One region of the Streptomyces yaizuensis genome, then DNA from elsewhere that is predicted to be linked to it. Evidence: predicted binding sites of a transcription regulator. Region 1 holds the regulator's gene; each other region holds the start of a gene.
The links. The regulator HrcA, encoded in region 1, represses chaperone genes, less so after heat shock. The targets are predictions, from matches to a motif close to TTNGCACTCNGNNNNNCNGAGTGCNAA.

Region 1 (9,670 bases):
TGAGTGCCCGGGGCGGCCGGGGCGCCGGGACATACCTGTAACGGTTACCGGTACGTCCCGGTGGCAGGGCCCGGCCCGGCGGGTACGGCAGCGGCGGGGCCGCACGGCTCCGCCGCGTACCGCTCCGGCCCCGTCACAGGCCGGTGCCCCGCCACCGTACGTCCGCGCCCGTGACCCCGCGCGCCGGCCCCGGGCCGGACCCGCGCCGGAGCCGTGCACGGCGGGCGGCCGAGGACACCGCGCCGGTGACGGACAATGGAGGACATGCCTTCCGTACTGCCCGACGGCGAGCCCGTGCCCGCGGACGGGTCGCTCCCGGCCTCCGCGCTCGACGGAGCCGGCGACCGGCCCCTCGCCTTCTATCTGCATGTGCCGTACTGCGCGACCCGCTGCGGCTACTGCGACTTCAACACCTACACCGCCAGTGAGCTGCGCGGTTCCGGCGGTGTCCTCGCCTCGCGGGACAACTACGCGGCCACCCTCGCCGACGAGGTCCGCCTCGCCCGCCGGGTCCTCGGCGACGACCCCCGCCCGGTGCGCACCCTCTTCGTCGGCGGCGGCACGCCCACCCTGCTGCCCGCACGCGACCTGGTGGCGATGATCACGGCGGTACGGGAGGAGTTCGGCTTCGCCGACGGCGCCGAGATCACCACCGAGGCCAACCCGGAGTCCGTCGACCCCGAGTACCTGGCCGAGCTGCGGGCCGGCGGCTTCAACCGGATCTCCTTCGGCATGCAGAGCGCCCGGCAGCACGTCCTGAAGGTGCTCGACCGCACCCACACCCTCGGCCGCCCCGAAGCCTGTGTGGCCGAGGCGCGCGCGGCGGGCTTCGACCACGTCAACCTGGACCTGATCTACGGCACCCCGGGCGAGAGCGACGACGACTGGCGCGCCTCCCTGGCCGCCGCCGTCGGCGCGGGCCCGGACCACGTCTCCGCGTACGCCCTGATCGTCGAGGAGGGCACCCAGCTCGCCCGCCGCATCCGCCGCGGCGAGGTCCCGATGACCGACGACGACGTGCACGCCGACCGCTATCTGATCGCCGAGTCCGTCCTCACGGAGGCCGGCTACTCCTGGTACGAGGTCTCCAACTGGGCCACGTCCGAGGCGGGCCGCTGCCTCCACAACGAGCTGTACTGGCGGGGCGCCGACTGGTGGGGCGCGGGCCCCGGGGCCCACAGCCACGTCGGCGGGGTGCGCTGGTGGAACGTGAAGCACCCGGGCGCGTACGCCGCCGCGCTCGCCGAGGGCCGCTCCCCGGGCGCCGGCCGGGAACTGCTCTCCCACGACGACCGCCGGGTGGAGCGGATCCTGCTGGAGCTGCGGCTCCTGGACGGCGTCCCGCTGTCGCTGCTGCGCACCGCGGGGCTCACGGCCGCGCGCCGGGCGCTGGACGACGGCCTGCTGGACGAGGCGGCGTACGGGAAGGGGCGCGCGGCGCTGACCCTGCGGGGCCGGCTGCTCGCGGACGCGGTGGTACGCGACCTCGTCGACTAGCCGGCGAGGGCCTGTCCGACGGGAACACCCGGCCGGGGGCGCTCAGCCGCCCTCGGCCGGCCCCGGCGCGGTCACGAAGTCGATCAGCTCCTCGACCCGTCCCAGCAGCTCCGGCTCCAGATCCCGGTACGAGCCCACCCGGGACAGGATGTGCCGCCAGGCCTCGCCCGTCCGCTCCGGCCAGCCCAGCGCCCGGCACACGCCCGTCTTCCAGTCCTCGCCGCGCGGCACCCGGGGCCAGGCCGCGATCCCCAGCGACGACGGCTTCACCGCCTCCCAGACGTCGATGTACGGATGTCCCACCACGAGCACGTCCGCGCCCGTCACCGCCGCCGCGATCCGGGACTCCTTCGACCCCGGCACCAGATGGTCGACCAGCACCCCGAGCCGCGCGTCGGGGCCGGGGCCGAACTCCGCGACCACCGCCGGCAGGTCGTCGATCCCCGCCAGGTACTCCACCACCACGCCCTCGATCCGCAGATCGTCGCCCCAGACCCGCTCCACCAGCTCGGCGTCGTGGCGGCCCTCCACGTAGATCCGGCCCGCCCGCGCGACCCGGGCGCGCGCGCCGGGGAGCGCGACCGAGCCGGACGCGGTGCGCGCCGGTGCGGCGGGCGCCCGCCCCGGGCGGACGAGGGTCACCATCCGCCCCTCCAGCAGGAAACCGCGCGGGGCCAGCGGGAAGACCCGCTGCCGGCCGAAGCGGTCCTCCAGGGTCACGGTCCCCGCCTCGCAGCGGATCACCGCACCGCAGTACCCCGTGGACACCTCCTCGACCACCAGATCGGGTTCGGCGGCCACCTCCGGTACCGGGGCGGGCTTCTTCTTCCACGGGGGCGTCAGATCGGGGCTGTAGCTGCGCATCCGGCCGACGCTACCTGAATTGATCGCAGTGCATCGGGTCTCAGCTCGGTGGTGAAGCGATTCCGAGAAGTGTCTTGACTCGCAGGTCGGAGCAGACGATTTCGCTGCCCGGTGTACTGGATGGACGATGGACGACGGAGCCCCACCGGCCGGTCCGGCGAAGTATGAACCGGTCGATTTTCGCGGTCCTCTCGGACGGTACGAAGATCGACAGCCCGCGCTTCCTCTGAGAACCAAGCGGTTGCCGTGGAGGATCTGGCGGTCAAGGGGCTCGCCCGCACGCGCCTGGCCAAGTCCGTCCACGACGCGGGATGGTCCGCGTTCGTGACGATGCTGGAGTACAAGGCGGCCCGGTACGGGCGCACCTTCATCCGTATCGGCCGGTTCGAGCCGACCTCGCAGGTCTGCTCGCAGTGCGGCGTCAAGGACGGCCCCAAACCCCTCCACATCCGTGTGTGGACATGCGGGGCGTGCGGGGCCGTCCTCGACCGGGACATCAACGCGGCGGTCAACGTCGCCAGGGCCGCCGGACTGGCGGTGCCGGCCTGCGGAGCGCGGGTAGGACCGGGACTCGTCCCGGCACCGCGCGGTGAAACAGGAACCCACCGAGATGGTCACCCGACCGTGGCAGGAATCCCCACCCTTTAGGGAGGGGAGCGGAAGTCACGACACCGGGAACCGCTCCGCCAGCGTGTCGCGCTGGGCGCGGACGAAGGCCGCGTCCACGACCGCGCCGTGCCCCGGCACGTACACCGCGTCCTCGCCGCCCAGCGCCAGCAGCCGGTCGAGGGCCGCGGGCCAGCGCACACCGATGGCGTCCGGACCGGCCTGCGGCTCGCCCGACTCCTCGACCAGGTCCCCGCAGAAGACGACCTCGGGTTCGCCGGGCACCAGGACGGCGAGGTCGTGGCCGGTGTGCCCGGGGCCCACGTTCGCCAGGAGCACCCGCCGTCCGCCGCCCAGGTCCAGCATCCGTTCCCCGGTCACCAGATGGTCCGGGGTCACCAGGACGGCGGCGGAGCGGGCCGCCTCCTCCTCGGGGACCCCGAACCGCACCGCGTCCGCCCGGAGCACGTCCCGCTCCCGCAGCAGCAGCGCATCGAGGCCCACCGCGCCGAAGACCTCCGCGCCCGGGAACGCGGCCGTCCCCAGCACATGGTCGAAATGGGGGTGGCTGAGTGCGATATGCGTCACGCGCCGCCCCCCGAGCAGCGCCTCCACCTGCACCCGCAGCTCGGTGCCCTCCGTCAGGGTGGAACCCGTGTCGCAGAGCAGAACCCCCTCCGCGCCGACGATCAATCCACAGGTCGCGTCCCAGCCGGGCAGCCGCCGCCGGCCCACCCCCTCGGCCAGCCGCTCCCAGCCGAGGTCTTCCCAACTCACGTTCATACCGCGACGCTACTGGCAACGACCAGCGCAGGCGCGCGGTAGCGTGGTCGGTCGCCCTTGCTAGGGGCGTACCCCACGGCCGTACACTGGCACGGGGAAACTGGCACTCGCCACCGTTGAGTGCCAAGCAGTGTCAGGCAGTGACCGCGGAACGACCGAGGAACACCACTGGAGGTGCGCGCGATGCTCAGTGAACGCAGGCTCGAAGTGTTGCGTGCCATCGTCCAGGACTACGTGGGCACGGAGGAGCCGGTCGGCTCCAAGGCGCTCACCGAGCGGCACAAGCTCGGGGTCTCCCCGGCGACCGTCCGCAACGACATGGCGGTGCTGGAGGAGGAGGGCTTCATCGCCCAGCCGCACACCAGCGCCGGGCGGATCCCCACCGACAAGGGCTACCGGCTCTTCGTGGACCGGCTGGCCGGGGTGAAGCCGCTGTCGGCGGCCGAGCGCCGCGCGATCCAGAACTTCCTGGACGGCGCGGTCGACCTCGACGACGTCGTCGGCCGTACGGTGCGGCTGCTGGCGCAGCTCACCCGTCAGGTCGCGGTCGTGCAGTACCCCTCGCTCAGCCGTTCCACCGTCCGCCATGTCGAACTGCTCTCGCTCGCGCCCGCGCGGCTGATGCTCGTGCTGATCACGGACACCGGCCGGGTCGAGCAGCGCATGATCGACTGCCCGGCGCCGTTCGGGGAGAATCCGCTCGCGGATCTGCGGGCCCGGCTGAACAGCCGGGTCGTGGGCCGTCGCTTCGCGGACGTGCCCCAGCTGGTGCAGGACCTGGCGGAGTCCTTCGACCTGGAGGACCGCCCGGCGGTCGCGGTCGTGCTCTCCACCCTCCTGGAGACGCTGGTGGAGGAGACGGAGGAGCGGCTGATGATCGGTGGTACGGCCAACCTCACCCGTTTCGGTCATGACTTCCCGCTCACGATCCGGCCCGTCCTGGAGGCACTGGAGGAGCATGTGGTGCTCCTCAAGCTGCTCGGCGAGGCCAAGGAGTCGGGCGGTATGGGCATGACCGTCCGCATTGGTCATGAGAACGCCCATGAAGGGCTCAACGCAACCTCCGTGGTCTCGGTCGGCTACGGTTCGGGCGACGAGGCAGTCGCCAAACTCGGCGTGGTCGGACCGACCCGCATGGACTACCCCGGAACGATGGGAGCGGTACGCGCAGTGGCACGTTACGTCGGACAGATCCTGGCGGAGTCGTAAGTGGCCACGGACTACTACGCCGTACTCGGCGTACGCCGCGACGCGTCCCAGGACGAGATCAAGAAGGCATTCCGGCGGCTCGCGCGTGAGCTGCACCCGGATGTGAACCCCGATCCGAAGACCCAGGAGCGGTTCAAGGAGATCAACGCCGCTTACGAGGTGCTGTCGGACCCGCAGAAGAAGCAGGTCTACGACCTCGGCGGCGACCCGCTCTCCCAGTCGGGCGGCGCGGGAGCCGGCGGCTTCGGCGCGGGCGGCTTCGGGAACTTCTCGGACATCATGGACGCGTTCTTCGGAACGGCCTCCCAGCGCGGGCCGCGTTCGCGCACCCGCCGGGGCCAGGACGCCATGATCCGCCTGGAGATCGAGCTGAGCGAGGCCGCCTTCGGCACGACCAAGGACATCCAGGTCGACACGGCCGTCGTCTGCACCACCTGCTCCGGTGAGGGCGCCGCGCCCGGGACCTCCGCGCAGACGTGTGACATGTGCCGTGGTCGCGGTGAGGTCTCCCAGGTCACGCGGTCCTTCCTGGGCCAGGTCATGACCTCGCGGCCGTGTCCGCAGTGCCAGGGCTTCGGCACCGTCGTGCCGACCCCCTGCCCGGAGTGCGCGGGCGACGGCCGGGTCCGCTCCCGCCGTACGCTCACGGTGAAGATCCCGGCCGGTGTCGACAACGGCACCCGCATCCAGCTCGCGGGCGAGGGCGAGGTCGGCCCCGGCGGCGGCCCCGCCGGCGACCTCTATGTCGAGATCCACGAGCTGCCCCACCCGGTCTTCCAGCGGCGCGGCGACGATCTGCACTGCACGGTGACCATCCCGATGACCGCGGGCGCCCTCGGCACGAAGGTGCCGCTGGAGACCCTGGACGGCATGGAGGAGGTCGACATCCGGCCCGGTACCCAGTCCGGCCAGTCGATCCCGCTGCACGGCCGGGGCGTGACCCATCTGCGCGGCGGCGGCCGGGGCGATCTGATCGTCCATGTCGAGGTGATGACCCCGAGCAAGCTGGACGCCGAGCAGGAGCGGCTGCTGCGGGAGCTGGCGAAGCTGCGCGGCGAGGAGCGGCCCACGGGTCAGTTCCAGCCGGGTCAGCAGGGCCTCTTCTCCCGGCTGAAGGACGCGTTCAACGGCCGCTGAGCGGCGCTGACCCCCGGGCGGGGCGGGTGCGCCCGCCCCGCCCGGGGGAGATCCGCCCGGCGGGGGGCGTGCGGCGACCCCCGGCAGGGGGCATGGGACGATGCAGGCATGTCCTCCGTACTGACCGATCTCTGCCGATACCCCGTCGTGCAGGCCCCCATGGCCGGCGGAGCCTCCTGCCCCCAGCTGGCGGCCGCCGTGTCCGAGGCGGGCGGGCTGGGTTTCCTCGCCGCCGGGTACAAGACCGCGGACGGGATGTACCAGGAGATCAAGCAGATCCGGGCGGTGACCTCCCGTCCCTTCGGGGTCAATCTGTTCATGCCGCAGCCGGCGACCTCCGACCCCAGCGCCGTCGAGGTGTACGGCCAGCAGCTGGCCGGCGAGTCGTCCTGGTACGGGACCCCGCTGGGCGACCCCGACTCCGGCGGCGACGACGGGTACGAGGCCAAGCTGGCCATACTGCGCGACGATCCGGTGCCGGTGGTCTCCTTCACCTTCGGCTGCCCCCCGGCACAGGTCCTGGAGTCCTTCGCCCGCGCGGGCACGCTCACGGTCGTCACCGTCACCACCCCCGACGAGGCGCTGGCCGCCGAGCGGGCCGGCGCGGATGCCCTGTGCGTCCAGGGCGTGGAGGCCGGCGGCCACCAGGGCACCCACCGGGACGACCCGGCGGCCGACGGTGCCGGCATCGGGCTGCTCACCCTGATCGCGCTGATCCGGGACACGGTCCGGCTGCCGGTGATCGCCACCGGCGGGCTGATGCGCGGGGACCAGATCGCCGCCGTGCTCGCCGCCGGGGCGAGCGCCGCGCAGCTCGGGACCGCGTTCCTGGTCTGTCCCGAGTCGGGCGCCCACACCCTGCACAAGCGGGCGATGACCGATCCGCTGTTCGCCAGGACGGAGCTGACCCGGGCGTTCTCGGGGCGGCCCGCGCGCGGTCTGGTCAACCGGTTCATGCGCGAGCACGGCCCGTACGCCCCCGCCGCGTATCCGCAGGTGCACCATCTGACCAGCGGACTGCGGAAGGCCGCCGCCAAGGTGGGCGACGCGCAGGGCATGTCCCTGTGGGCCGGGCAGGGCCACCGGATGGCGCGTGCGCTGCCCGCCGGGGAGCTGGTGGCGGTGCTCGCCGCCGAGATCGACGCCGCGCGGGCCGGGATCGACGCCGCGCGGGCCGGGGGCGCGCCGGACGGGCCCGCCGGTCCGCCGGCCCTCCCCGGCCAGGAGTCCGGAGCCCCGTACTCCGAGGACGCCGCCGGAGCCCGGTACTCCGAGGACGCCGCCGCCCCCGGGACCCTCGCCGAACGCACCTCTGGAGACCCCGCGTGACCGCCCCCGTCTTCCTCGTCACCCCGGCGGCCCTCGACGGCGCCGCCCCCGGCACCACCCTCACCCTCGACGGCACCGAGGGACGGCACGCCGTCTCCGTACGCCGTCTCCAGCCCGGCGAGGAGATCGTCCTGACGGACGGTCTGGGGCGGGGCGCGGCCGGCACCGTCCTGCGCACCGAGGGCAAGGACACCCTCGTGGTCGACGTACGCGAACGGCCCGACGAGCCCGAACCCCGGCCCCGGATCACCGTCGTCCAGGCGCTCCCCAAGGGCGACCGGGGCGAACTCGCCGTCGAGACCATGACGGAGACCGGCGTCGACGCGATCGTGCCCTGGTCCGCCGCCCGCTGCATCACCCGCTGGAAGGGTGAACGGGGCGTCAAGTCCCTGGCCAAATGGCAGGCCACGGCCCGGGAGGCGGGCAAGCAGTCCCGCCGGCTGCGCTTCCCGGAGGTGGCGGGCGCCGCGACCACCCAGCAGGTCGCCGCGCTGCTCGCCGCCGCCGACTTCGCCGCCGTCCTGCACGAGGAGGGCGCGGAGCCGCTGGCCACCGCGGACCTTCCGGCGGAGGGCTCGATCGTGCTGGTGGTGGGGCCCGAGGGAGGCGTGTCGCCGGAGGAGCTGGAGGCGTTCGCGGCGGCCGGTGCCCGGCCCTACCGGCTGGGGAGCACGGTGCTGCGGACGTCGACGGCGGGTACGGCGGCGGTGGCGCTGCTGCTGGGCCGTACCGGCCGCTGGTCCTGACCGGGAAGTACCGCGGGGCCCTGGGGCGGGTCGCCCGTTCGGGCGATGTGTGGCCGCAACCGCTCTTCCACCGACGGGCGTTGTGATGCCACCCTGCCGTGCATGAACGGCATGACCCCCAGAGGCAGCGGCAGCATTTCCGGACGGCCGATTTTCCGCGGGATCGGCGGGATCGGCGGGCCCGGCAGGTTCCGCGGGCCCGCCGCGCTCGCCGTCGTGGCGGTGGTCGCGGCCGGGCTCACCGCCTGTGAGCCCGCCGGTGACGGACGACTCCGCTCCGGTTCCGTCGCGCACACCACCGACCGCATGACCACCCGGACCTTCGAACGGCTCGGCGTCCCCGTCAAGTGGTTCACCTGCACCGCGCGGGTGGCCGGCGAGGGGGCCGCGCCGTCCCCGGCGTCCCGGGCACCCCGGCCCTCGCACGCCACCGTCGACTGCGAGGGCGAGACCGACGCCGGCAAGCGGATCACCCTCACCGGGCGGGTGACGGAGGAGCGTTCCGGCCTGTGCGTACGGGGCGACCTGACCGCCCGGATCGGCGCCCGGACCGCGTTCGACGCCTCCTACCTCGGCGACTGCGACGGCCGGCGGACGGACCCGCCCGGCTCCGCACCGACCCGTCCCGCCACCGGGCCCACGGCCAGGCCCACGGTCGGATGGACCGCCGGGGTGGTGCGCAGGCCCCCGCGCACCACCCCGTACACCCCCCACACCCCGCGCACCACCCCGTACAAGACCCGCGAACGGCCCCGGCCCACCGTCACGGTCACCGTGACCGCGACCGTGCCGCCCGCCCCACGGGGCTGACCACCGGCCCGCTCCCGCGGGTCCCGCCGCCGGGGCGCGCGGAAGCGGAAGCGGCGCCCGCGCCCTGCCGCACCCCCGTCCACCGCAGGGGTCCGATCACGTAAAACCCCTGACCGGACCCCTCCGGCCTGCCTAGGGTGACCATGTGACGCACCCTGCCTACCTTCGGTATCCGCATATTCATGGTGAGTTGATCGCCTTCACCGCTGAGGACGACGTCTGGGTCGCACCGCTCGACGGCGGCCGCGCGTGGCGTGTCAGCGCCGACGACGTCCCGGTCGACCACCCCCGTTTCTCCCCCGACGGCACCCGGCTCGCCTGGGCCTCCCGCCGCGACGGAGCGCCCGAGATCCACACCGGGCCCGTCGACGGCGGCCCCACCACCCGCCTCACCCACTGGGGCAGCAGCCGCACCTCCGTCCGGGGCTGGACCCCCGGCGGCGAGATCCTGGCGATCTCCAACCACGGACGCCACACCCTGCGCCACACCTTCGCGCGCGCCGTGCCGCTCGACGGCGGCCCCGCCTCCGTCCTCCCGTACGGCATCGTCGGCGACGCCGCCCACGGCGGGACCGGTGTCCTGCTGCTCTCCGGCACGATGGGCCGCGAGGCAGCCGCCTGGAAGCGCTACCGGGGCGGCACCGCGGGCAAGCTGTGGATCGACGCGGACGGCAGCGGCGAGTTCACCC
Region 2 (9,670 bases), on a different contig from region 1:
GGGCGCTGCTCGTCACCGCCGGGATGTCGCTGCTGGTCCTCGGGGTGGTGCGGACCGAGAGCCATCCGTGGGGGTCGGCACAGGCCCTGCTGCCGCTGGGCGCGGCGGCGCTGCTGCTGACCGCGTTCGTCCTGGTGGAGCGGCGTACGCCGAGACCGCTGCTGCGGCTCGGGCTCCTCGCCGTCCGGCCGGTCCTGGGTGCGAACCTCTTCACCCTGCTGATCTGCTCCGGGCAGTTCGCTTCGTTCTACTTCTGCTCGCTCTACATGCAGCAGGTCCTCGGCTACGGCGCGGGGGCGACGGGCGCGGCCTTCCTGCCGTTCAGCGCGGGTGTGGTGGCCGGTTCGCTGATCGCGACCAGGGTGGTGGCGCGGACCGGCACCCGCGCGCTGCTGACGCTCGGCGGGCTGACCGGGGCGGCCGGGCTCGCCTGGTACGCCCTCGCCGCGACCCCCGACGGCACCTTCCTCACGGCCATCCTCGGCCCTTCGCTGGTGGCCAGCGTGGGCATAGGGATGAGCTTCGTCCCGCTCGGCACGGCGGCGGTCACCGGTGTGGCGCCCGGCGAGGCGGGCATGGCCTCCGGGCTGCTCAGCAGCTCCCGCCAGATCGGCGGGTCGCTGGGGCTCGCGGCCCTGGTGACGGCCGCCGCCTCCGTCACCGGGGACCGTACGGATCCGGCCGCGCTCGCGGAGGGCCACCGGCTGGCCTACGGGGTGGGCGCGGGGCTGCTGGCGCTGGGCGCCGCGCTGGCCTTCGCCCTGCTGCCGGGCCGTACCGACACCGACCGTGTGGCGGGCGCGGAGGAGAGCCGGAAGAATTCCGGGGGAGACGTCGATCCGGAGGTCTCCCGTTCGACGCAGAGGTGAGAGCAGAGGTGAGAGACGGGGAGAGGCCCCGGCTCACCCCATCAGGGCCCCGGGCCCGCCGAGGAGTCACCATGTCGCGTTTTCTGTCGCTCGTCCGCGTCGACGAGCGGAACGTCCCCGCCGAGGGCATCAGCGACGGTCTGATGGAACGGATGGGCGCGCTCATCGAGGAGATGACCAGGGCCGGGGTCCTGCTGGAGACCAACGGGCTGACGCCGACCTCGGACGGCACCCGGATCACCTGGTCCGGCGGCCGGCTGACCAGAACCGACGGACCGTTCACGGAGACCAGGGAGGTCGTCGGCGGATACGCCATCATCCGGGCCGCCGACAAGGCCGAGGCGATCGGGTGGACCCAGCGGTTCCTCCAGGTCCACGAGGAGTACTGGACCGTCACCTGCGAGATCCGCGAGATCGTCGAGGGCTGACGGCACCGCCGTTCGCCCCCTGTCGAACCCGTGACACCCGCGAACGCCCCCTGCTCGGAGCCCGCGCCCGGCCTCCGGCTTACATCCTCTTCCCGATCAGCATGCTGGGCGCACCCGCCACCCTGGTCAGGAACACCGTCGCCGCGTTCGGCCCCTTCGGCTTCACCCGCCGCCGCAGTTCCTCGGGTTCGATCGCCGAGCCGCGCTTCTTCACCGTCAGGGTGCCGATCTCCCGTTCCCGGACGAGGGCCTTGAGGTTCTTCAGATGGAAGGGCAGCACGTCGGTGATCTCGTACCCGGTGGCGTACGGCAGCGCCGGGTGCGCCTCGTCGGCGGTGATGTAGGCGATGGTCTCGTCGATGAGTCCGCCGCCGACCGACTCGGCCACCTCCGCGACGAGATGGGCGCGGATCACGGCGCCGTCCGGTTCGTACAGATAGCGCCCGACGGGCCGCACCGGCGGGTTCGGCAGGCCCCGGCCGGTGAGGGTGGTCCCGGCGGGCAGCAGGGTCGCGCGCACCGTGCCGGCGCCGGTGCCGGGGCCCGACCAGAGGACGGCTTCCTTCACATCGCCCTCGTACGAGATCCACTCCGCCCCGAAGTCGTCGGGGACCAGTTCGTGCGGCACCCCGGGGGCGATCTTCAGTGCGGCGTACGGGCGGGCGCGGGCCGCTTCGAGTGCCCAGGACAGGGGCGGGGAGTACGCCTCGGGGTCGAAGATGCGGCCCCGGCCGCCGCGCCGGGCGGGGTCCACGAAGACCGCGTCGTACGCCGAGGTGTCGATGTCGGTGACGTCCGCCTCGCGGACCTCGATCAGTCCGGCCAGGCCCAGGGCTCGGGCGTTGGCGCGGGCGGTCGCCGCGGTGAGCGGGTCGCGGTCGACGGCGAGGACCGAGATCCCGGCGCGGGCCAGCGCGATGGCGTCCCCGCCGATGCCGCTGCACAGATCGGCCACCGTGCGGACACCGAGCGCGGCGAAGCGCCGGGCGCGGTGCTCGGCGACGGCGCCACGGGTGGCCTGTTCCACGCCGTGGGGCGTGAAGTACATGCGGTACGCGTCCTCCGCGCCGAATTTCGCCACTGCGCGCTGCCGCAGCCGGGCCTGGCCGATGGCCGCCGACACGAGGGCGGCGGGGTGGTCGCGGCGCAGCCGGGTGGCGACGGCCAGTTCCCGCGCGGGGTCGAGGTCGCGCAGCTCGTCCAGCAGGCTCTGGCCCTCGTCGGTGAGGAGCGGGGAGAGGTCGTTCACCTGGACATTGTGGGCCAGCCGGGGGACGGTCCGCCTCCGGCGGCGGTGTCGGGCGGGTGGGGCGCGGCTCGGCTGACAGGATCCAGCGCCATGAAGCTCAACGGACAAAACGAAAAAAATACCGCAAAGGCCAGACGGGTGAAGCGCCGCAGGACCCGGGTCGCCGCCGCGTCCGCCGCGCTGCTCGCCGCCGTCGCGGCCGGCGCGTGCACGGCCGAGCCCCCCGCCGGACCCCCCGGCGCACGCGGACCGGGGGCGGAGCAGAGCCGAACCGGAGCGCCCGGATCGCCGGCCGACCGCGCCGAACAGGCCCGGCGGTCCCAGACCCTGCGGGCCGCCGCCGCCGCGAAGTGGGGCCTGGAGCGGGTCCCGCTGGCCGCGCCCCCGCCCCCCGCCGTCAAACCGGCGCTGACCACCCGCGAGGGATTCGAGGTCGCGGGCCACGATCGGCTGCCGCCGGTCTTCACCACGGTCCCGGTGACCGAGCGGGTCGTCTTCCTGACCATCGACGACGGCCGCGAGAAGGACCCCGACCTGCTGCGGATGATGACGGAGCTGGGGATCCCGTACAGCTCGTTCCTCAGCGACTACCTGATCAGCGACGACTACGCGTACTTCGGGGAGATGCGCGACCGGGGCGTCGCCCTGCACAACCACACCCTGAACCACCGCTACATGCCCGCGCTCGACTACGCGGAGCAGAAGCGGGAGATCTGCGGCCAGCAGGACCGGCTGGCGCGGCGGTACGGGACGCGGCCGCCGCTCTTCCGTCCCCCGTACGGCAACTACAACCAGGACACGCTGCGCGCGGCCAGGGCGTGCGGGGTCAAGGCCGTGCCGCTGTGGGCCGCCGAGGCGTTCCCGGACCGCATGGAGTGGCGGGAGTGGGACCGGGACCTGCATCCGGGCGACATCATCCTGACCCACTTCCGGGGGGCGGACGAGTGGGACGGCACGATGGTGGACATGATCCGGCAGGTGATGCGGACGGTCACGGAGAAGGGGTACGCGGTCGCCCGGCTCGAAGACTACGTCTGAGCCCTCCCGGCCCCGCCCGGGACGGCCCGGCCGGGGGCGCCGCCGCCCGCGTCCGGCCGACGCCAGGGGGCCGTATCTGGCACTCCGCTTGACCGAGTGCTAAGCGCGGTCATAGTCTCGGGTCTGGCACTCCCCATTGGAGAGTGCCAACACAGCGACGGGCAGGTCCGGCACCCGCGACGACGGATCCACCTGGTCGCCACCTCAGACAGTAAACCCCGTGAGATCTCCGAAGGGGGAGGTCGGATCGTGACGACCACCAGCTCCAAGGTTGCCATCAAGCCGCTTGAGGACCGCATTGTGGTCCAGCCGCTCGACGCCGAGCAGACCACGGCCTCCGGCCTGGTCATCCCGGACACCGCGAAGGAGAAGCCCCAGGAGGGCGTCGTCCTCGCGGTCGGCCCGGGCCGTTTCGAGAACGGCGAGCGCCTGCCGCTCGACGTCCAGACCGGCGACGTCGTGCTCTACAGCAAGTACGGCGGCACCGAGGTGAAGTACAACGGCGAGGAGTACCTCGTCCTCTCGGCCCGCGACGTGCTCGCGGTCATCGAGAAGTAATTCACCCCATTTTTTGAACGCGCCCCTGGCCCCCGCTTTCTCACACATCCGGGCGCTGGGGGCGCTGTTCGTATCGCGGTTCGCATCACGAAGAGGACTGAGACGCTTCCATGGCGAAGATCCTGAAGTTCGACGAGGACGCCCGTCGCGCCCTTGAGCGCGGCGTCAACAAGCTGGCCGACACGGTCAAGGTGACGATCGGCCCCAAGGGCCGCAACGTCGTCATCGACAAGAAGTTCGGCGCCCCCACCATCACCAACGACGGTGTCACCATCGCTCGCGAGGTCGAGCTGGACGACCCGTACGAGAACCTGGGCGCCCAGCTGGTGAAGGAGGTGGCGACCAAGACCAACGACATCGCGGGTGACGGCACCACCACCGCCACCGTCCTGGCCCAGGCGCTGGTCCGCGAGGGCCTGCGCAACGTCGCCGCCGGCGCCTCCCCCTCTTCGCTGAAGAAGGGCATCGACGCCGCGGTCAAGGCCGTGTCCGATGAGCTTCTCGCGACCGCCCGTCCGATCGAGGACAAGTCCGACATCGCCGCCGTCGCCGCGCTGTCCGCCCAGGACCAGCAGGTCGGCGAGCTGGTCGGCGAGGCCATGGACAAGGTCGGCAAGGACGGTGTCATCACCGTCGAGGAGTCCAACACCTTCGGCCTGGAGCTGGACTTCACCGAGGGCATGGCCTTCGACAAGGGCTACCTCTCCCCGTACATGGTCACCGACCAGGAGCGGATGGAAGCCGTCCTGGACGACCCGTACATCCTGATCAACCAGGGCAAGATCTCGTCCATCCAGGACCTGCTGCCGCTGCTGGAGAAGGTCATCCAGGCGGGTGGCTCCCGGCCGCTGCTGATCATCGCCGAGGACGTCGAGGGCGAGGCGCTCTCCACCCTGGTCGTGAACAAGATCCGCGGCACGTTCAACGCCGTGGCCGTCAAGGCCCCCGGCTTCGGCGACCGCCGCAAGGCGATGCTCCAGGACATGGCCACCCTCACCGGTGCCACCGTCATCGCCGAGGAGGTCGGCCTCAAGCTCGACCAGGCCGGCCTGGACGTGCTGGGCAGCGCCCGCCGCGTGACGATCACCAAGGACGACACCACCATCGTCGACGGCGGGGGCAACTCCGGCGACGTCGCGGGCCGTGTCGCCCAGATCAAGGCCGAGATCGAGTCCACCGACTCGGACTGGGACCGCGAGAAGCTCCAGGAGCGCCTGGCGAAGCTCGCCGGCGGCGTCTGCGTCATCCGTGTCGGCGCCGCCACCGAGGTGGAGCTGAAGGAGAAGAAGCACCGTCTGGAGGACGCCATCTCCGCGACCCGCGCCGCGGTCGAGGAGGGCATCGTCTCCGGTGGTGGCTCCGCGCTCGTCCACGCCGTCAAGGTGCTGGAGGGCAACCTCGGCAAGGAGGGCGACGAGGCCACCGGTGTCGCCGTCGTCCGCCGCGCCGCCGTCGAGCCGCTGCGCTGGATCGCGGAGAACGCCGGCCTGGAGGGCTACGTCATCGTCTCCAAGGTCGCCGAGCTGGAGAAGGGCCAGGGCTACAACGCCGCCAGCGGCGAGTACGGCGACCTGGTGAAGGCCGGCGTCATCGACCCGGTCAAGGTCACCCGCTCCGCCCTGGAGAACGCGGCCTCCATCGCGTCCCTCCTGCTCACGACCGAGACCCTGGTCGTCGAGAAGAAGGAAGAGGAGCCGGCCGACGCGGGTCACGGCCACGGCCACTCCCACTGAGGCACGGCGCCGGCAGGCGCCCACGGAGCCCAGCGCTCCGCCCGGCCCGGTGTCCCCGTCGCGGGGGCACCGGGCCGGGCCCGTTTCCGATGGCTCCCGCGAACGTCAGGCGCTGCGGCCCAGCGCGTCGGGCCGTACCCCCTCGGCGAAGGGCAGCCCCCGGGCGAACCGCTCCAACTCGTCCAGCGCCGCGTCGGCCAGCCGGTGCAGCTCGCCCCCGAGCGAGCCCGCGACATGCGGCGTCAGCAGCACATTGGGCAGGGTGTACAGGGGCGAGCCCGGGACGGGGGGCTCCGGGTCGGTCACGTCGAGCACCGCGTACAGCCGCCCCGACACCAGCTCCGGCAGCAGCGCCGACTCGTCCACCAGCGACCCCCGCGCGGTGTTGACCAGCGTCGCCCCGTCCCGCATCAGCGCCAGCCGGCGGCCGTCGATCAGACGGCGGGTCTCCGGCAGCTCCGGCGCGTGCACGGACACGACATCGCTCGTCCGGCACAGCTCGTCCAGACCTGTCCGCACCGCCCCGAGCGCCGCCGCCTCCGCTTCCGTGGCATACGGGTCGTACAGCAGCACCCGCAGCTCGAAGGGGCGCAGCAGGGCGATCACCCGGCGGCCCACCCGGGACGCGCCGACGATGCCGACCGTACGGCGGTAATTGCCCCTCTCGTCGGGGGCCCCGAGCCAGTCGGCGGGCGCGCGGGCCGCCGCGTACCAGCGGGCCGACTCCAGGACCCGCTTGTTGGCGAGGAGGACGGCGGCGAGGGTGTACTCGGCCACCGGTACGGCGTTCGCGGACGCCGCCGAGGAGACCGTGAGGCCGCGCTCCCAGCAGGCGGCGGTGACATGGTGGCGCACCGAGCCGGCCGCGTGGACGACCGCGCGCAGCCGGGGTGCGGCGGCGAGCGCACAGGCGTCCAGGACCGGCGCTCCCCAGCAGGTCAGCAGGGCGTCGGCGGTGGCGAGCGCGGAGCGGACGGCGGGGGAGGGGTGGGTGAGGTCATGGGCGACGAGCCGCGGGTCGCACCGGGCCAGGGAGGTCAGCCGGGCCAGCTGCTCCGCCGTGAACAGCCGCTCGGCGACCCCGGGGCCCATGGCGAGCAGGACCTCGGGCCGCTCGCCTTCTCGTCGCTGTTCCACTTCGTGCTGTTCCACTCCGTACGGCTGCCCGGGTGACGGCGGCCGTACGCATGCGGGTGCCCGGGGAACGTGCGGATGCCCGGCGGAAGCGGACCGTTGCCGGGGGAGCGGACCGTGCCGTACCGCTCGGTGGCGGGCGCTACCGCGGTCCGTACGTCCGGCCGGTGGCGTTACTGCGGTCCGTACTTCCGGCCGGCCTTGGAGCTGACCCCGCCCAGCAGCCCGCGCGGCGCCAGCTTCACCAGGCCGGTGAGGGCCTTGTACCGGGGGTCGGGCACGGAGACCGTCTTCCCCCGGGCCAGATCGGTGAGCGCGGCGCCCACCAGCTTGTCCGCGTCCAGCCACATCCAGCCGGGGATGTTGTCGGTGCCCATCCCGGCCCGCTGGTGGAACTCGGTCCGCACGAAACCGGGGCAGAGCGCCATCAGCCGTACGCCGGTGCCGGCCAGGTCCCGGGCGACGCCCTGGGTGAACTGCACGACCCACGCCTTGGAGGCGCCGTAGGTGCCCCGGGGGACGAACGCGGCCACCGACGCCACATTGATCACGGCGCCCCGGCGGCGCTCCCGCATCGGGCCCGCGGCGGCGGCCGTGAGCCGCAGCACCGCCTCGCAGTGCACCTTCAGCATGGTCAGCTCGTCGGCCATGGAGACTTCGAGGAAGCGCCCCTTGTTGCCGAAGCCGGCATTGTTGACCAGCAGGTCCACCGGGTTGCGGGGGTCCGCCAGACGCTTCTCCGCCTGGGCGATGCCGTCCTCGGTCGCGAGGTCGGCTGTGAGCACCTCGGCCTCGACGCCGTGCCGGTCGTGCAGGTCGGTGGCGAGCTGCTGGAGCCGTCCGGTGTCGCGCGCCACCAGCACCAGATTGTGTCCGTCGGCGGCGAGCCGCCGTGCGAAGGCGGCGCCGATGCCCGCGGTCGCGCCCGTGATCAATGCGGTCGTCATAGGGGCACGGTAGTGCCCGTTGGCCGTGGACGGTCAGGCACGCTGGTACTTCGCCACATATTCACGAGCCATCCGCAGCAGATCGGCACCGAGCGCGTCCTGCGCCACGAGCAGCTCCGGCAGCAGGGTCCGCTCGGTGGTCTGCGCCCGGAAGGCCATGCTCGCGGTGACGCCGTGGTCCGGCCGGTGCACGATCTCCACCGCGTCACCGGCCCGGACCGCGCCCGGCTCGATCACCCGCAGATACGCGCCGCTGCGCGCGTGCCGGGTGAAGCGGCGCACCCAGCCCGGCTCGCCCAGGTGCCCCTGGAACGTGCGGCACGGGACCCGGCCGTCCGTCACCTCCAGGACGACGCCGGTGCCGGGGGCGCCGATCCGCCAGCGCTCGCCGATCAGGGCATCGCTGACCTCGATCCCGACGGTGGTCAGATTCTCCCCGAAGCTCCCGTCGGGCAGCTTCCGTCCCAGCTCCCGCTCCCACTGGTCGAGATCCTCGCGGGCGAACGCGTACACCGCCTGGTCGGAGCCGCCGTGGTGGCGCTTGTCGCCGATCATGTCCCCGGCGAGGCCGCTGCCGCCGACACCCTTCGGACCCGGGTCCGCCACCTCGACGGGCCCGTCGACGGGGCGCTTGTCGATGCCGGTCGGACGGTCGCTGTACGGCACCGGCCTGGTCGGGCCGACATTGACGCTCAGAACGCTCATGGGAACTCTCCTGGGGCCTTTCATGCGATCCAGGCTAGAACCTCCACTCTCAAATGATCCAGTGAATATTTCTCACTCTCCCCAAGTTTCGCTTATATTCGAGGGGTGATCGAAGCCCGTCATCTCCGAGTCCTGCGCGCGGTGGCCGCCACCGGTTCCTTCTCCGCGGCCGCCCGCAGCCTGGGCTGCACCCAGCCCGCCGTGAGCCAGCAGATGAAGGCCCTGGAGACCTCGGCGGGCACCCCGCTGCTGATCCGTACGGGCCGGGAGATGCGGCTGACGCAGGCCGGGGAGGTGCTGGTGCGCCACGCCTCCGGCATCCTCGCCGGGCTGACGGCGGCCGAGGAGGAGATCGCGGCCATCGCGGGCCTGCGGGCCGGCCGGGTGCGGCTGGTCTCCTTCCCCAGCGGCAGCTCCACGCTGGTGCCCACCGCGCTGGCGGCGCTGCGGGCCGCCCACCCGGGCACCCGGGTCTCCCTGGTGGACGCGGAGCCGCCGCGTTCGGTGGAGATGCTGCGCGAGGGGGACTGCGATGTGGCGCTGGCCTTCCGCTACGGGGGCACGGAGCGCGAGAGCGAGTGGGACGACCTGGTCGTCCGGCCGCTCTTCTCGGACCGGCTGGTCGGGCTGGTCCCCGAGGGGCACCGGCTCGCCGGGGCGGATGCCGTGACCATCGGCGACCTCGCGGACGAGCCGTGGATCGCGGGCTGCCCGCGCTGCCGCCGGCAGCTGGTCGAGGTCTGCGAGAGCGCCGGTTTCACCCCCCGTATCGACTTCGCCACGGACGACTATCCGGCGGTGATCGGCCTGGTGGGGGCGGGGCTCGGGGTCGCCGTCCTGCCGGAGCTGGCGCTGGAGTCGGTCCGTCCGAAGGGGGCACGCACGGTCGCCGTCGAGCCGGCGGTGTCCCGGGAGATCGTCGCGCTGACCCTGCCGGACCTCTCCCAGGTGCCGGCGGTCGCCGCCACGCTGGACCAGCTCGCGCGGGCGGCGGCGCGCTGATCCGCCG
Region 3 (9,670 bases), on a different contig from region 1:
CGGGCACGACGTGGTGCGCCCGGTGAAGCCGGACACCATCGCCAAGTCGCTGGCGATCGGCAACCCGGCCGACGGCCCCTATGTGCTCGACATCGCCCGCCGCACCGGCGGCGCGGTGGAGGACGTGACCGACGAGCAGATCGTGGACGCGATCAAGCTGCTGGCCCGGACCGAGGGGATCTTCGCCGAGACGGCGGGCGGTGTGACCGTGGGCGTGACCCGGAAGCTGATCGAGGCCGGGGTGCTGGACCCGTCGCTGACCACGGTCGTGCTCAACACCGGCGACGGCCTCAAGACGCTGGACGCGGTCGCCCCGACCAGCCGTCCCACGGCGACCATCCGCCCGAGCCTGGAGGCGTTCCGCGCCGCCGGTCTCGCCGGCTGAGCCCGCTCCGCCCCTCCTCCCGTCTCCCCTTCCTTCCCCGCAGCATCCTGGAGCCAGCCATGAGCGTCACCGTCCGCATCCCGACCATCCTGCGCACCTACACCGGCGGCAGGGCCGAGGTCCCGGCCCAGGGCGCGAACCTCTCCGAGGTCATCGCCGACCTGGAGAAGAACCACGCCGGGATCGCCGCGCGCGTCCTGGACGACGAGGGGCGGCTGCGCCGCTTCGTGAACGTCTACGTGAACGACGACGACGTCCGTTTTGAGCAGGGTCTCCAGACGGCGACCCCGGACGGCGCGGGCGTTTCGATCATCCCGGCGGTGGCCGGCGGCTGATCCCCGCCCCCTTTACGCAACGTCACTTCGATTGCCCCCTCCGTAAGACAAACGGAGGGGGCAATTCTGCATGGTTGAGCACGCTACAGTTGGGGAATGCCCCCGGGCCCGCCGCTCCGGACGCCCTATGAGAATGCGCCCGGACGCGATGAGAAGCAGCCAATGTGCGCATCGACTTTGTCTCTTAAGTCTCCTTTGCCGGGCCCGACTTGCCCTGGAATTTCGTGAATTCTTGGTAATTGCACCTTCCGTCGTGCCCGGATTTCTCGTCCGATTGACCTGTTGCAGAGGGCAGTTGGGCAGATACATTCAGCCGCGGTCGACGCGTTCCGGCGCACACCTATGGGGCCTTCGTCCCGTCTTAGACGGAGTTGGCGCGGTGGGTGAGATCTGACCCGGGTCCGCGAAGTGCGGTCCTGCGCAAGGGCCAGTAATAGGGGAGTTAGGCATGGCTCAGGGCACCGTCAAATGGTTCAACGCGGAGAAGGGGTACGGCTTCATCGCGGTCGACGGTGGTGCGGACGTGTTCGTCCACTACAGCGCGATCCAGATGGACGGGTACCGCACTCTCGAAGAGGGTCAGCGGGTCGAGTTCGAAATCTCGCAGGGTCAGAAGGGCCCGCAGGCCGACATGGTGAAGCTGGCGGTCTGAGTCGGGTTCACGGCCGACGGGTCCGGCCGGCCGGACCGGGCGGACCGCGCCCGCGCCACCCGTCACACCGCCGCAGGACAGCGACGCGATCGGCCGACGACGCGCACGCATGTGGGGTCCGCATCCCGGGAACGGGGTGCGGACCCCACATGCGTTCCCGGGGTCTTCGGGCCGGCCCGCGCCCCCCGGCACGGGACTGGTGCGGCCCCGGCACGGGGCCGGTGCGCGGGCCCCCGCGCCATGCCCCGTGAGGGTCCGGTTCCCTCCCAGGCGCTTGCACTCTCCCTGGGCGAGTGCTAATCATTGGCGTTAGCACTCTCCGAGTGAGAGTGACAAAGAAGGACCGAGTCGGTGAGGTTTCCGGGCCACGGTGGACAGGTACCACCAAAGGTGCGGGAGCCGTCCGTCGCGGGCGCCAGCGCGGTCCGGCCAGAGCTTCCCACCAGTCCGTGGAGGACACTTCACATGGCAAAGATCATCGCGTTCGACGAGGAGGCGCGGCGCGGCCTTGAGCGCGGTATGAACCAGCTCGCCGACGCCGTCAAGGTCACCCTCGGTCCCAAGGGACGGAACGTCGTCCTGGAGAAGAAGTGGGGCGCGCCCACGATCACCAACGATGGTGTTTCCATCGCCAAGGAGATCGAGCTGGAGGACCCGTACGAGAAGATCGGCGCCGAGCTGGTCAAGGAAGTCGCCAAGAAGACGGACGACGTCGCCGGTGACGGTACGACGACCGCCACGGTCCTGGCCCAGGCGCTCGTCCGCGAGGGTCTGCGCAACGTGGCCGCCGGCGCCAACCCCATGGCCCTGAAGCGCGGCATCGAGAAGGCCGTCGAGGCCGTCTCCGCCGCCCTGCTGGAGCAGGCGAAGGACGTGGAGACCAAGGAGCAGATCGCCTCCACCGCCTCCATCTCCGCCGCCGACACCCAGATCGGCGAGCTGATCGCCGAGGCCATGGACAAGGTCGGCAAGGAAGGCGTCATCACCGTCGAGGAGTCCCAGACCTTCGGTCTGGAGCTGGAGCTCACCGAGGGTATGCGCTTCGACAAGGGGTACATCTCGGCGTACTTCGCCACCGACATGGAGCGTATGGAGGCGTCCCTGGACGACCCGTACATCCTGATCGTGAACTCCAAGGTCGGCAACGTGAAGGACCTCCTTCCGCTGCTGGAGAAGGTCATGCAGTCGGGCAAGCCGCTGCTGATCATCGCCGAGGACGTCGAGGGCGAGGCCCTGTCCACGCTGGTCGTGAACAAGATCCGCGGCACCTTCAAGTCCGTCGCCGTCAAGGCCCCGGGCTTCGGCGACCGCCGCAAGGCCATGCTGAACGACATCGCCATCCTCACCGGTGGCACGGTCATCTCCGAGGAGGTCGGCCTCAAGCTGGAGAACGCCGGCCTGGACCTGCTGGGCCGCGCCCGCAAGGTCGTCATCACCAAGGACGAGACCACGATCGTCGACGGCGCCGGTGACAGCGACCAGGTCGCCGGTCGCGTCAACCAGATCCGTGCCGAGATCGAGAACTCGGACTCGGACTACGACCGCGAGAAGCTCCAGGAGCGCCTGGCGAAGCTGGCCGGCGGCGTGGCCGTCATCAAGGCCGGTGCCGCCACCGAGGTCGAGCTCAAGGAGCGCAAGCACCGCATCGAGGACGCCGTGCGCAACGCGAAGGCGGCCGTCGAGGAGGGCATCGTCGCCGGTGGCGGCGTGGCTCTGCTCCAGGCTTCCTCCGTCTTCGAGAAGCTGGAGCTGGAGGGCGACGAGGCCACCGGTGCCAACGCCGTCCGTCTGGCCCTGGAGGCCCCGCTCAAGCAGATCGCCGTCAACGGCGGCCTTGAGGGCGGCGTCGTGGTCGAGAAGGTGCGCAACCTGACCCCGGGTCACGGTCTGAACGCCGCGACCGGCGAGTACGTGGACATGATCGCCGAGGGCATCCTCGACCCGGCGAAGGTGACCCGTTCCGCGCTGCAGAACGCCGCCTCCATCGCGGCGCTCTTCCTCACCACCGAGGCCGTCATCGCCGACAAGCCGGAGAAGGCCGCCGCGGCCGCTCCGGGCGGTATGCCGGGCGGTGACATGGACTTCTGATCCCCCGGGATCAGCGGTACCAGCCGTACAAGGGCGGCACTCCCCGGCAGGGGGGTGCCGCCCTTCGGCGTGCACGGGCCCGCTGCCCCCGCAGGCCCGCGCTGTCCTAGTGCGTACCCCATCGACCCCAACGGGCTTGTACCCCAGGGGAGTTACGGGGAGGACCCGGGGGCCAGTACCCGGGTCATGGGTTCCCGGGAACAGCTCCACCCTGGGGCGGTGAACGCTCCCCGGCCCGTCAGCCGAGGGAGGTAGGAAGGTCGCACCACCAGAGGGACGCCAGTGCCCCGGTCCGCACGGCAAGGTCTTCGTGAGGTGTTCCCCCGCCCCACGAAAGGATCCGTTCGGATGCGTTCACGTGGACTCATACCCCTGCTCGCCCTGGGGGTGCTGGCCCCGCTGGCCCCCCAGGCACTGGCGGCGCCGGCCCCGGCCACCACCACTGCCTCGGCTTCCACCGCCGAGGCCCCGCTGAAGCGGTACGAGAGCCAGAAGCCGCAGTGGAAGCGGTGCGGCGAGGAGACGCCCGCCCGCTTCCAGTGCGCGACGGTCGAGGTGCCGCTGGACTACAAGCGCCCCGGCGGACCGCGGATCGACGTCGAGATCTCCCGGCTGCGGACCAGCGTCCCGGACAAGCGCCGGGGGGTGCTGCTCTTCAACCCGGGCGGCCCCGGCGGCTCCGGCCTGGGCGAACCCCTCCTGTTCGCCCGGGACCTGCCCCGGTCCGTGCTGGAGCGGTACGACCTGATCGGCTTCGACCCCCGGGGCCTCGGCCGCAGCTCCCCGCTGGACTGCGGCCTCACGGGTCAGGAGAAGGCGCATTTCCTCTCCCCGTACAAGCCGGAGACCGAGCAGCGGGACATCGCCGTCACCCGCTCGATCGCCGACAAGTGCCGGGCCGGGGAGGGCGACCGCCTTCCGCACATCACCACCCGTAACACCGCCCGGGACATGGACATCGTCCGGGCCGTGCTCGGCGAGAAGAAGATCTCCTATGTGGGGGTCTCGTACGGCACCTACCTCGGCGCGGTCTACACCCAGATGTTCCCCCGGCGGGCGGACCGGTTCGTCCTGGACAGTGCCGTCGACCCGAAGCGCGGGTGGCGGAAGATGATGCAGGTGTGGTCGGAGGAGGCCGGGCCGGCCTTCACCCGCTGGTCCGAGTGGACCGCCCGGCGCGGCACGGTCCACGACCTCGGCGACACCCCGGCGGAGGTCCGCCGCACCTTCTGGGAGCTGGTCCGCACGGCCGACCGGAAGCCGATCACGCTGCACGGCCAGAAGTGGGACGGCGACGCGATCCGCATGCTGCGGCCCTACTTCTTCGACGTCAAGGAGGCGGCGGAGCGCATCGCGCAGCTGCGCCGGGCCTCGCTGGGGCTGCCGGCCGGTCCGCCGCGGCCCGTGGAGACCGGTCCCGAGACACCCGGGAGCATCGAGACCACCTGGTCCGTGATCTGCGGGGACGACGACAAGGCCTGGCCGCGTGACACGGCCCGGTACCGCGCGGACGCGATCCGGGACAAGGCCCGCTACCCGCTCTTCGGGGACTTCACCTCCAGCGTCAAGCCCTGTGCCTTCTGGGGGAAGTCGGCGGAGCCCGTCACCGAGGTCGACAACCGGGTGCCGTCGCTGATCCTCCAGAACGAGTGGGACTCCCAGACCCCGTACTCCACCGGTCTCGACATGCACAAGGCCCTCAAGGGCTCGCGGCTGGTGTCGGTCAAGGGCGGTGAGGGGCACGGCATCTACAACTGGGCCCCGAACCCCTGCGCCGTGAAGGTCGCGAACACCTACCTGGCCACCGGCGAGCTGCCGAAGCGGAACGTGACCTGTGTCGCCGTCGACGACCAGACCTCCCGCCGGTCCGGACCGGCGGCCGACCGGGCCCCGAAGCCGGTCTTCTGATCCGCTGAGCGGATGACGCCCGGCCCCCTGTGCCCTTCACAGCGCAGGGGGCACGGCGCAGGGGCCACCGGCAAGGGGGTGCGGCGGCCCCGATAAGGGCTGGATAAAGCGGAGTTGGTACGTCCCAAGGACGATTCGGCCCTCCCGACTCCTCCCAGAGACGTAGCGGAAGTCCGGCTGTCCGGCGGATTCCCCGCCCCGACCGAAACGAAAGGGTCGTCCCTGACCGAACATCCGTCCGGAAGGACTCCACGTGCAACGACGACTCGTACCTCTGCTGGCGGTCGGCCTGATGGCGTCGCTGGCGCCCGGTATCGCCACGGCGGCCCCCACAGCGGCACCCCAGCCCAAACCGGGCCCGCTGGCCTCGTACGAGAAGCAGAAGCCGACGTGGAAGAGGTGTGCGCCGGATCTTCCCGCCGCCTTCCAGTGCGCGATGCTGAAGGTCCCGATGGACTACAAGCGGCCCGCCGGCAAGAAGCTGGAGATAGCGGTCTCCCGGTGGAAGACCAGCGTCAAGGGCAAGCGCCAGGGCGTGCTGCTCTTCAACCCGGGCGGCCCCGGCGGCGCGGGTCTCGACATGCCGGTGTTCATGAAGGAGCTGATGCCGAAGCAGCTGCTCGACGGGTACGACCTGATCGGCTTCGACCCCCGGGGCGTCGCCGCCAGCTCGCCCGTCGCCTGCGGGCTGAACGAGAGCGACGCCCAGTGGCCGCGCCCGTACAAGGCGAAGACGTTCGCCAAGGACGTCGCCTGGGCCAAGGGCGTGGCGGACAAGTGCCGCAAGAAGCAGGGCGAGAAGCTGCGGTACATCACCACCCGCAACACCGCCCGCGACATGGACATCCTGCGGATCGTCCTCGGCGAGAAGAAGCTCAACTACGTGGGCTACTCGTACGGGACGCACCTCGGGGCCGTCTACTCGCAGCTCTTCCCGGCCAAGACCGGCCGGTTCGTGCTGGACAGCGCCGTCGACCCGAAGCTGACCTGGCGCGGCATGATCCAGATCTGGGCGGAGGGCACCGAGCCCGCGTTCAAGCGGTGGGCCGCCTGGACCGCCGCCCGTGACGCCCGCTACGGGCTGGGCAGCACCGAGGCCCAGGTCACCAAGGCGTGGTGGGACCTGATCGCCCAGGCCGACCGCAAGCCGATCATCGTGGACGGCGAGCCCTACAACGGCGACGACATCCGCAACGACCTGCGCGCGACCTTCTTCGACGTCACGGCGGCCGCCGACAGGGTCGTCGAGCTGAAGAAGGCCGCGGCCACGCCCGGCCGGCGGGCATCGGTCACGATCCCGCGGCAGCAGGAGCGGCCGTCGTTCCGGCCCATGCAGACGCTGGACAACGTGGAGGCGTCCTTCTGGTCCGTCGTCTGCGCCGACAACTCGGCCGCCTGGTCGCGTGACACGGAGCAGTACCGCAAGGACGCGGTCCGCGACAAGGCCCGCTACCCGCTGTACGGCGACTTCACGTCCAACATCAAGCCCTGCGCGTTCTGGGACAAGTCCGTCGAGCCCGCGATCACCATCAACAACCGGGTGCCGTCGCTGATCCTCCAGAACGAGTGGGACCCGGCCACCCCGTACGCGGCCGGTGTCGGCATGCGCAAGGCGCTGAAGGGCTCCAAGCTGGTCTCCGTGAAGAACGGCCAGGGCCACGGCGTCTACCTCTTCGGTGGCAGCACCTGCGCCGACAAGCTGACCACGAACTACCTGCTCACGGGGAAGCTCCCGGCCAAGGACACCACCTGCACGGCCCCGGTGCCGCGCTCGGGCAAGGAGTCGGCCCCGGCCGACAGGCTCCCGAACCCGCTGCCGCAGCTGCCCCACCGCTTCTGATCATCCACTTCTGATCACCCGCTGACCGCTCACCGACGGCCCGGGGGCCCCACCGGCCCCCGGGCCCTCGCCTGCCCGCGACCGTACGCGGCCGTACGCGGACGGTGTGCCCCGGCCGTCGGCGGGCGGCGGGCGGCGGGCGGCGGCCCCGGGGCATGGGAGCATCGGGGAGTGCTGGATATCGGTTACTCCCTCTCCCCCCGCTTCCCCGACCCGCCGCAGACCGTCTACCGCGAGGCGGACACCCACACCCTGCGGCACGACCTCTTCTGCGGCGACGTCTACCTCGCCGACACCGAGGCCGACCGGGAGATCTCCACAGCCTGGGGATGGGTGCCGGTGCTCGACTTCGCGTGGGCGCTGTGCGACATCGTCGAACGGATCGACGCCGACCCCCGGGGCAGCCGCGCCTCCGTGCCCCAGCGGGCGGAGCTGGACTTCACGGAGTCGGCGGACCGGATGCTCTTCGAGCGGCGGTTCGGCTGGGTCGACGTGGAGGCCGACTGGATGCGCCAGGACGAGCCGCCGCTCACCTTCAACCACGGGAAGCTGCGCCGGGAGGCCCGGGACTTCCTGCACGATCTGATCGCGGACCTGACCGATCTGCACGAGGGCCTGGCCGACAATCCCGTCATCTGGGATCTCCAGGCCCGTTTCCCCCGGGTCTGACGCCCCTGCCGCCCCGGCCGCCGGCCTGGGCAAGCGGCAGGGCTTGACCTCAACCTTGATCGAGGTCGGAGGCTGGTGTCCGTCACCGAGACCACCGCGCTCAGGGGGATCCGCCATGCACGCCATCCGACTCCACGCCTACGGGCCCGCCGAGAACCTCCGCTACGAGGAGGTCCCGGACCCGGTGGCAGGCCCCGGCGAGGTACGGATCTCCGTCGCCGCCGCCGGCGTCCACGTCCTGGACACGGCCCTGCGCGAGGGCGGTACGGGCCCGTACCCGGAGCCCGTACCGCTGCCCACCGTCCCCGGCCGCGAGGTCGCCGGAACCGTCGACGCCGTCGGCGCGGGCACCGACCCGTCCTGGCTGGGCAAGCGGGTCGTCGCCCACCTCGGAATGGCCCCCGGCGGCTACGCCGAACGCGCCGTCACCACCGCGGAGCGGCTGCACGAACTGCCCGACGGACTCGGAGCGGACGAGGCCGTCGCCATGATCGGAACCGGCCGTACCGCCCTGGGGATCCTCGGCTACGCGGAGCCCGGACCGGACGGCATCGTGATCGTCACCGCCGCCGCCGGCGGCCTCGGCACCCTGATCACCCAGTACGCGAAGCACGCCGGGGCCACGGTCGTCGGCCTCGCGGGCGGCCCGGCCAAGGTCGCCCACGTCCGGGCGAACGGCGCCGGCCTCGCCGTCGACTACCGGCAGGACGACTGGGCGGCGCAGGTCCGCGACTTCCTCGGCGGGCGCGGCGCCACCACCGTCTTCGACGCGGTCGGCGGAGACACCGCCCGCGCCGCCGTCGACCTGCTCGGCCAGGGCGGCCACCACGTCGTCTACGGCTGGGCCGGGGAGCGGCTGCACGACGGCGAGCCCCTCACGTACACCGAGGAGGAGCAGGCCGCGCGCGGCGTCACCTCCGAGATGATCCTCGGCCCCCGGATGATGGAGCGCGGCGGCGGGCTGCGCGCCCTGGAGGAGCGGGCCCTGCGGGAGGCCGCCGGCGGGCCGCTGCGCCCGGCGGTGCAGCGCTTCCCGCTCGCGCAGGCCGCCGCGAGCCATCGGGCGCTGGAGAACCGCGGCACCATCGGCAAGGTCGTCCTGGTGCCGTGAGGGGTGTCCCGGCGCCACGGGGAGCAACGGCCCCGGGGCGCCGGGACCGGGGCGCCGGGACCGGGGCGCCGGGACCGGGGTGCCGGGACCGGGGGCAGGGAGCCGGGCGCGCCGGGGACGCCCGGCTCCCTGCCCCCCTGCTCACTCCGCCGGGGCCCCCAGCGCCGCCAGCGGCCCGTCGGTGAGCCGGAACACCGACCACTCGTCCTGCTCGCGGGCGCCCAGCGAGCGGTAGAACGCGATCGTCGGCTCGTTCCACTTGAGGCAGGACCACTCCAGCCGCTCGTACCCGCGCGCCACGCAGATCCGTGCCAGCTCGGTCAGGAGCGCCTTGCCGTGGCCGCCGCCGCGCAGCCCGGGACGGACATACAGATCCTCCAGATACACCCCGTGCGTCCCGCGCCAGGTGCTGAAGTTGAGGAACCACAGTGCGAATCCGGCCACCTCGCCGTCGTCGCTCTCGGCGATGTGCGCGTACGCGGCGGGCCGCTCGCCGAAGAGCGCCTCGCGCAGCTGCTCCTGGCTCGCGCGCACCTCGTGCGGGGCCTTCTCGTACTCCGCCAGTTCGCGGATCATGCGGTGGATCTCGGGGACGTCATGGGGCTCAGCGGTGCGGATCATGGCACTCAGCGTCGCCGAAGGGCAGGCCGGCGCGCCAGCAATATCCGTGCCATGGCCTCCT

Region 2: groES (co-chaperone GroES) is a predicted target of HrcA. The motif match lies at 3,661-3,687, and genes of this name have one in related genera.
Region 3: groL (chaperonin GroEL) is a predicted target of HrcA. The motif match lies at 1,646-1,672, and genes of this name have one in related genera.

What each region holds. Positions count from the first base shown of each region.
Region 1 covers NZ_BSBI01000002.1:465,454-475,123, forward strand. Annotated here, with positions in the region: gene SYYSPA8_RS05790 (AMP-dependent synthetase/ligase) at 1-3, shown strand, start outside; gene hemW (radical SAM family heme chaperone HemW) at 256-1,497, shown strand; gene SYYSPA8_RS05800 (DUF3097 domain-containing protein) at 1,540-2,361, opposite strand; partial or broken gene SYYSPA8_RS05805 (RNA-guided endonuclease InsQ/TnpB family protein) at 2,572-3,009, shown strand; gene SYYSPA8_RS05810 (MBL fold metallo-hydrolase) at 3,025-3,750, opposite strand; gene hrcA (heat-inducible transcriptional repressor HrcA) at 3,934-4,959, shown strand; gene dnaJ (molecular chaperone DnaJ) at 4,960-6,096, shown strand; gene SYYSPA8_RS05825 (nitronate monooxygenase) at 6,205-7,425, shown strand; gene SYYSPA8_RS05830 (16S rRNA (uracil(1498)-N(3))-methyltransferase) at 7,422-8,171, shown strand; gene SYYSPA8_RS05835 (hypothetical protein) at 8,274-8,981, shown strand; gene SYYSPA8_RS05840 (S41 family peptidase) at 9,127-9,670, shown strand, end outside.
Region 2 covers NZ_BSBI01000011.1:202,294-211,963, forward strand. Annotated here, with positions in the region: gene SYYSPA8_RS25325 (MFS transporter) at 1-869, shown strand, start outside; gene SYYSPA8_RS25330 (YciI family protein) at 941-1,297, shown strand; gene SYYSPA8_RS25335 (THUMP-like domain-containing protein) at 1,377-2,546, opposite strand; gene SYYSPA8_RS25340 (polysaccharide deacetylase family protein) at 2,637-3,584, shown strand; gene groES (co-chaperone GroES) at 3,834-4,142, shown strand; gene groL (chaperonin GroEL) at 4,253-5,875, shown strand; gene SYYSPA8_RS25355 (hydroxyacid dehydrogenase) at 5,981-6,967, opposite strand; gene SYYSPA8_RS25360 (SDR family NAD(P)-dependent oxidoreductase) at 7,183-7,956, opposite strand; gene SYYSPA8_RS25365 (MOSC domain-containing protein) at 7,990-8,661, opposite strand; gene SYYSPA8_RS25370 (LysR family transcriptional regulator) at 8,767-9,663, shown strand.
Region 3 covers NZ_BSBI01000010.1:8,129-17,798, reverse strand. Annotated here, with positions in the region: gene thrC (threonine synthase) at 1-385, shown strand, start outside; gene SYYSPA8_RS22790 (MoaD/ThiS family protein) at 445-720, shown strand; gene SYYSPA8_RS22785 (cold-shock protein) at 1,169-1,372, shown strand; gene groL (chaperonin GroEL) at 1,838-3,460, shown strand; gene SYYSPA8_RS22775 (alpha/beta hydrolase) at 3,809-5,368, shown strand; gene SYYSPA8_RS22770 (alpha/beta hydrolase) at 5,661-7,208, shown strand; gene SYYSPA8_RS22765 (hypothetical protein) at 7,380-7,877, shown strand; gene SYYSPA8_RS22760 (zinc-binding dehydrogenase) at 7,993-8,988, shown strand; gene SYYSPA8_RS22755 (GNAT family N-acetyltransferase) at 9,130-9,609, opposite strand; gene SYYSPA8_RS22750 (aminoglycoside phosphotransferase family protein) at 9,615-9,670, opposite strand, start outside.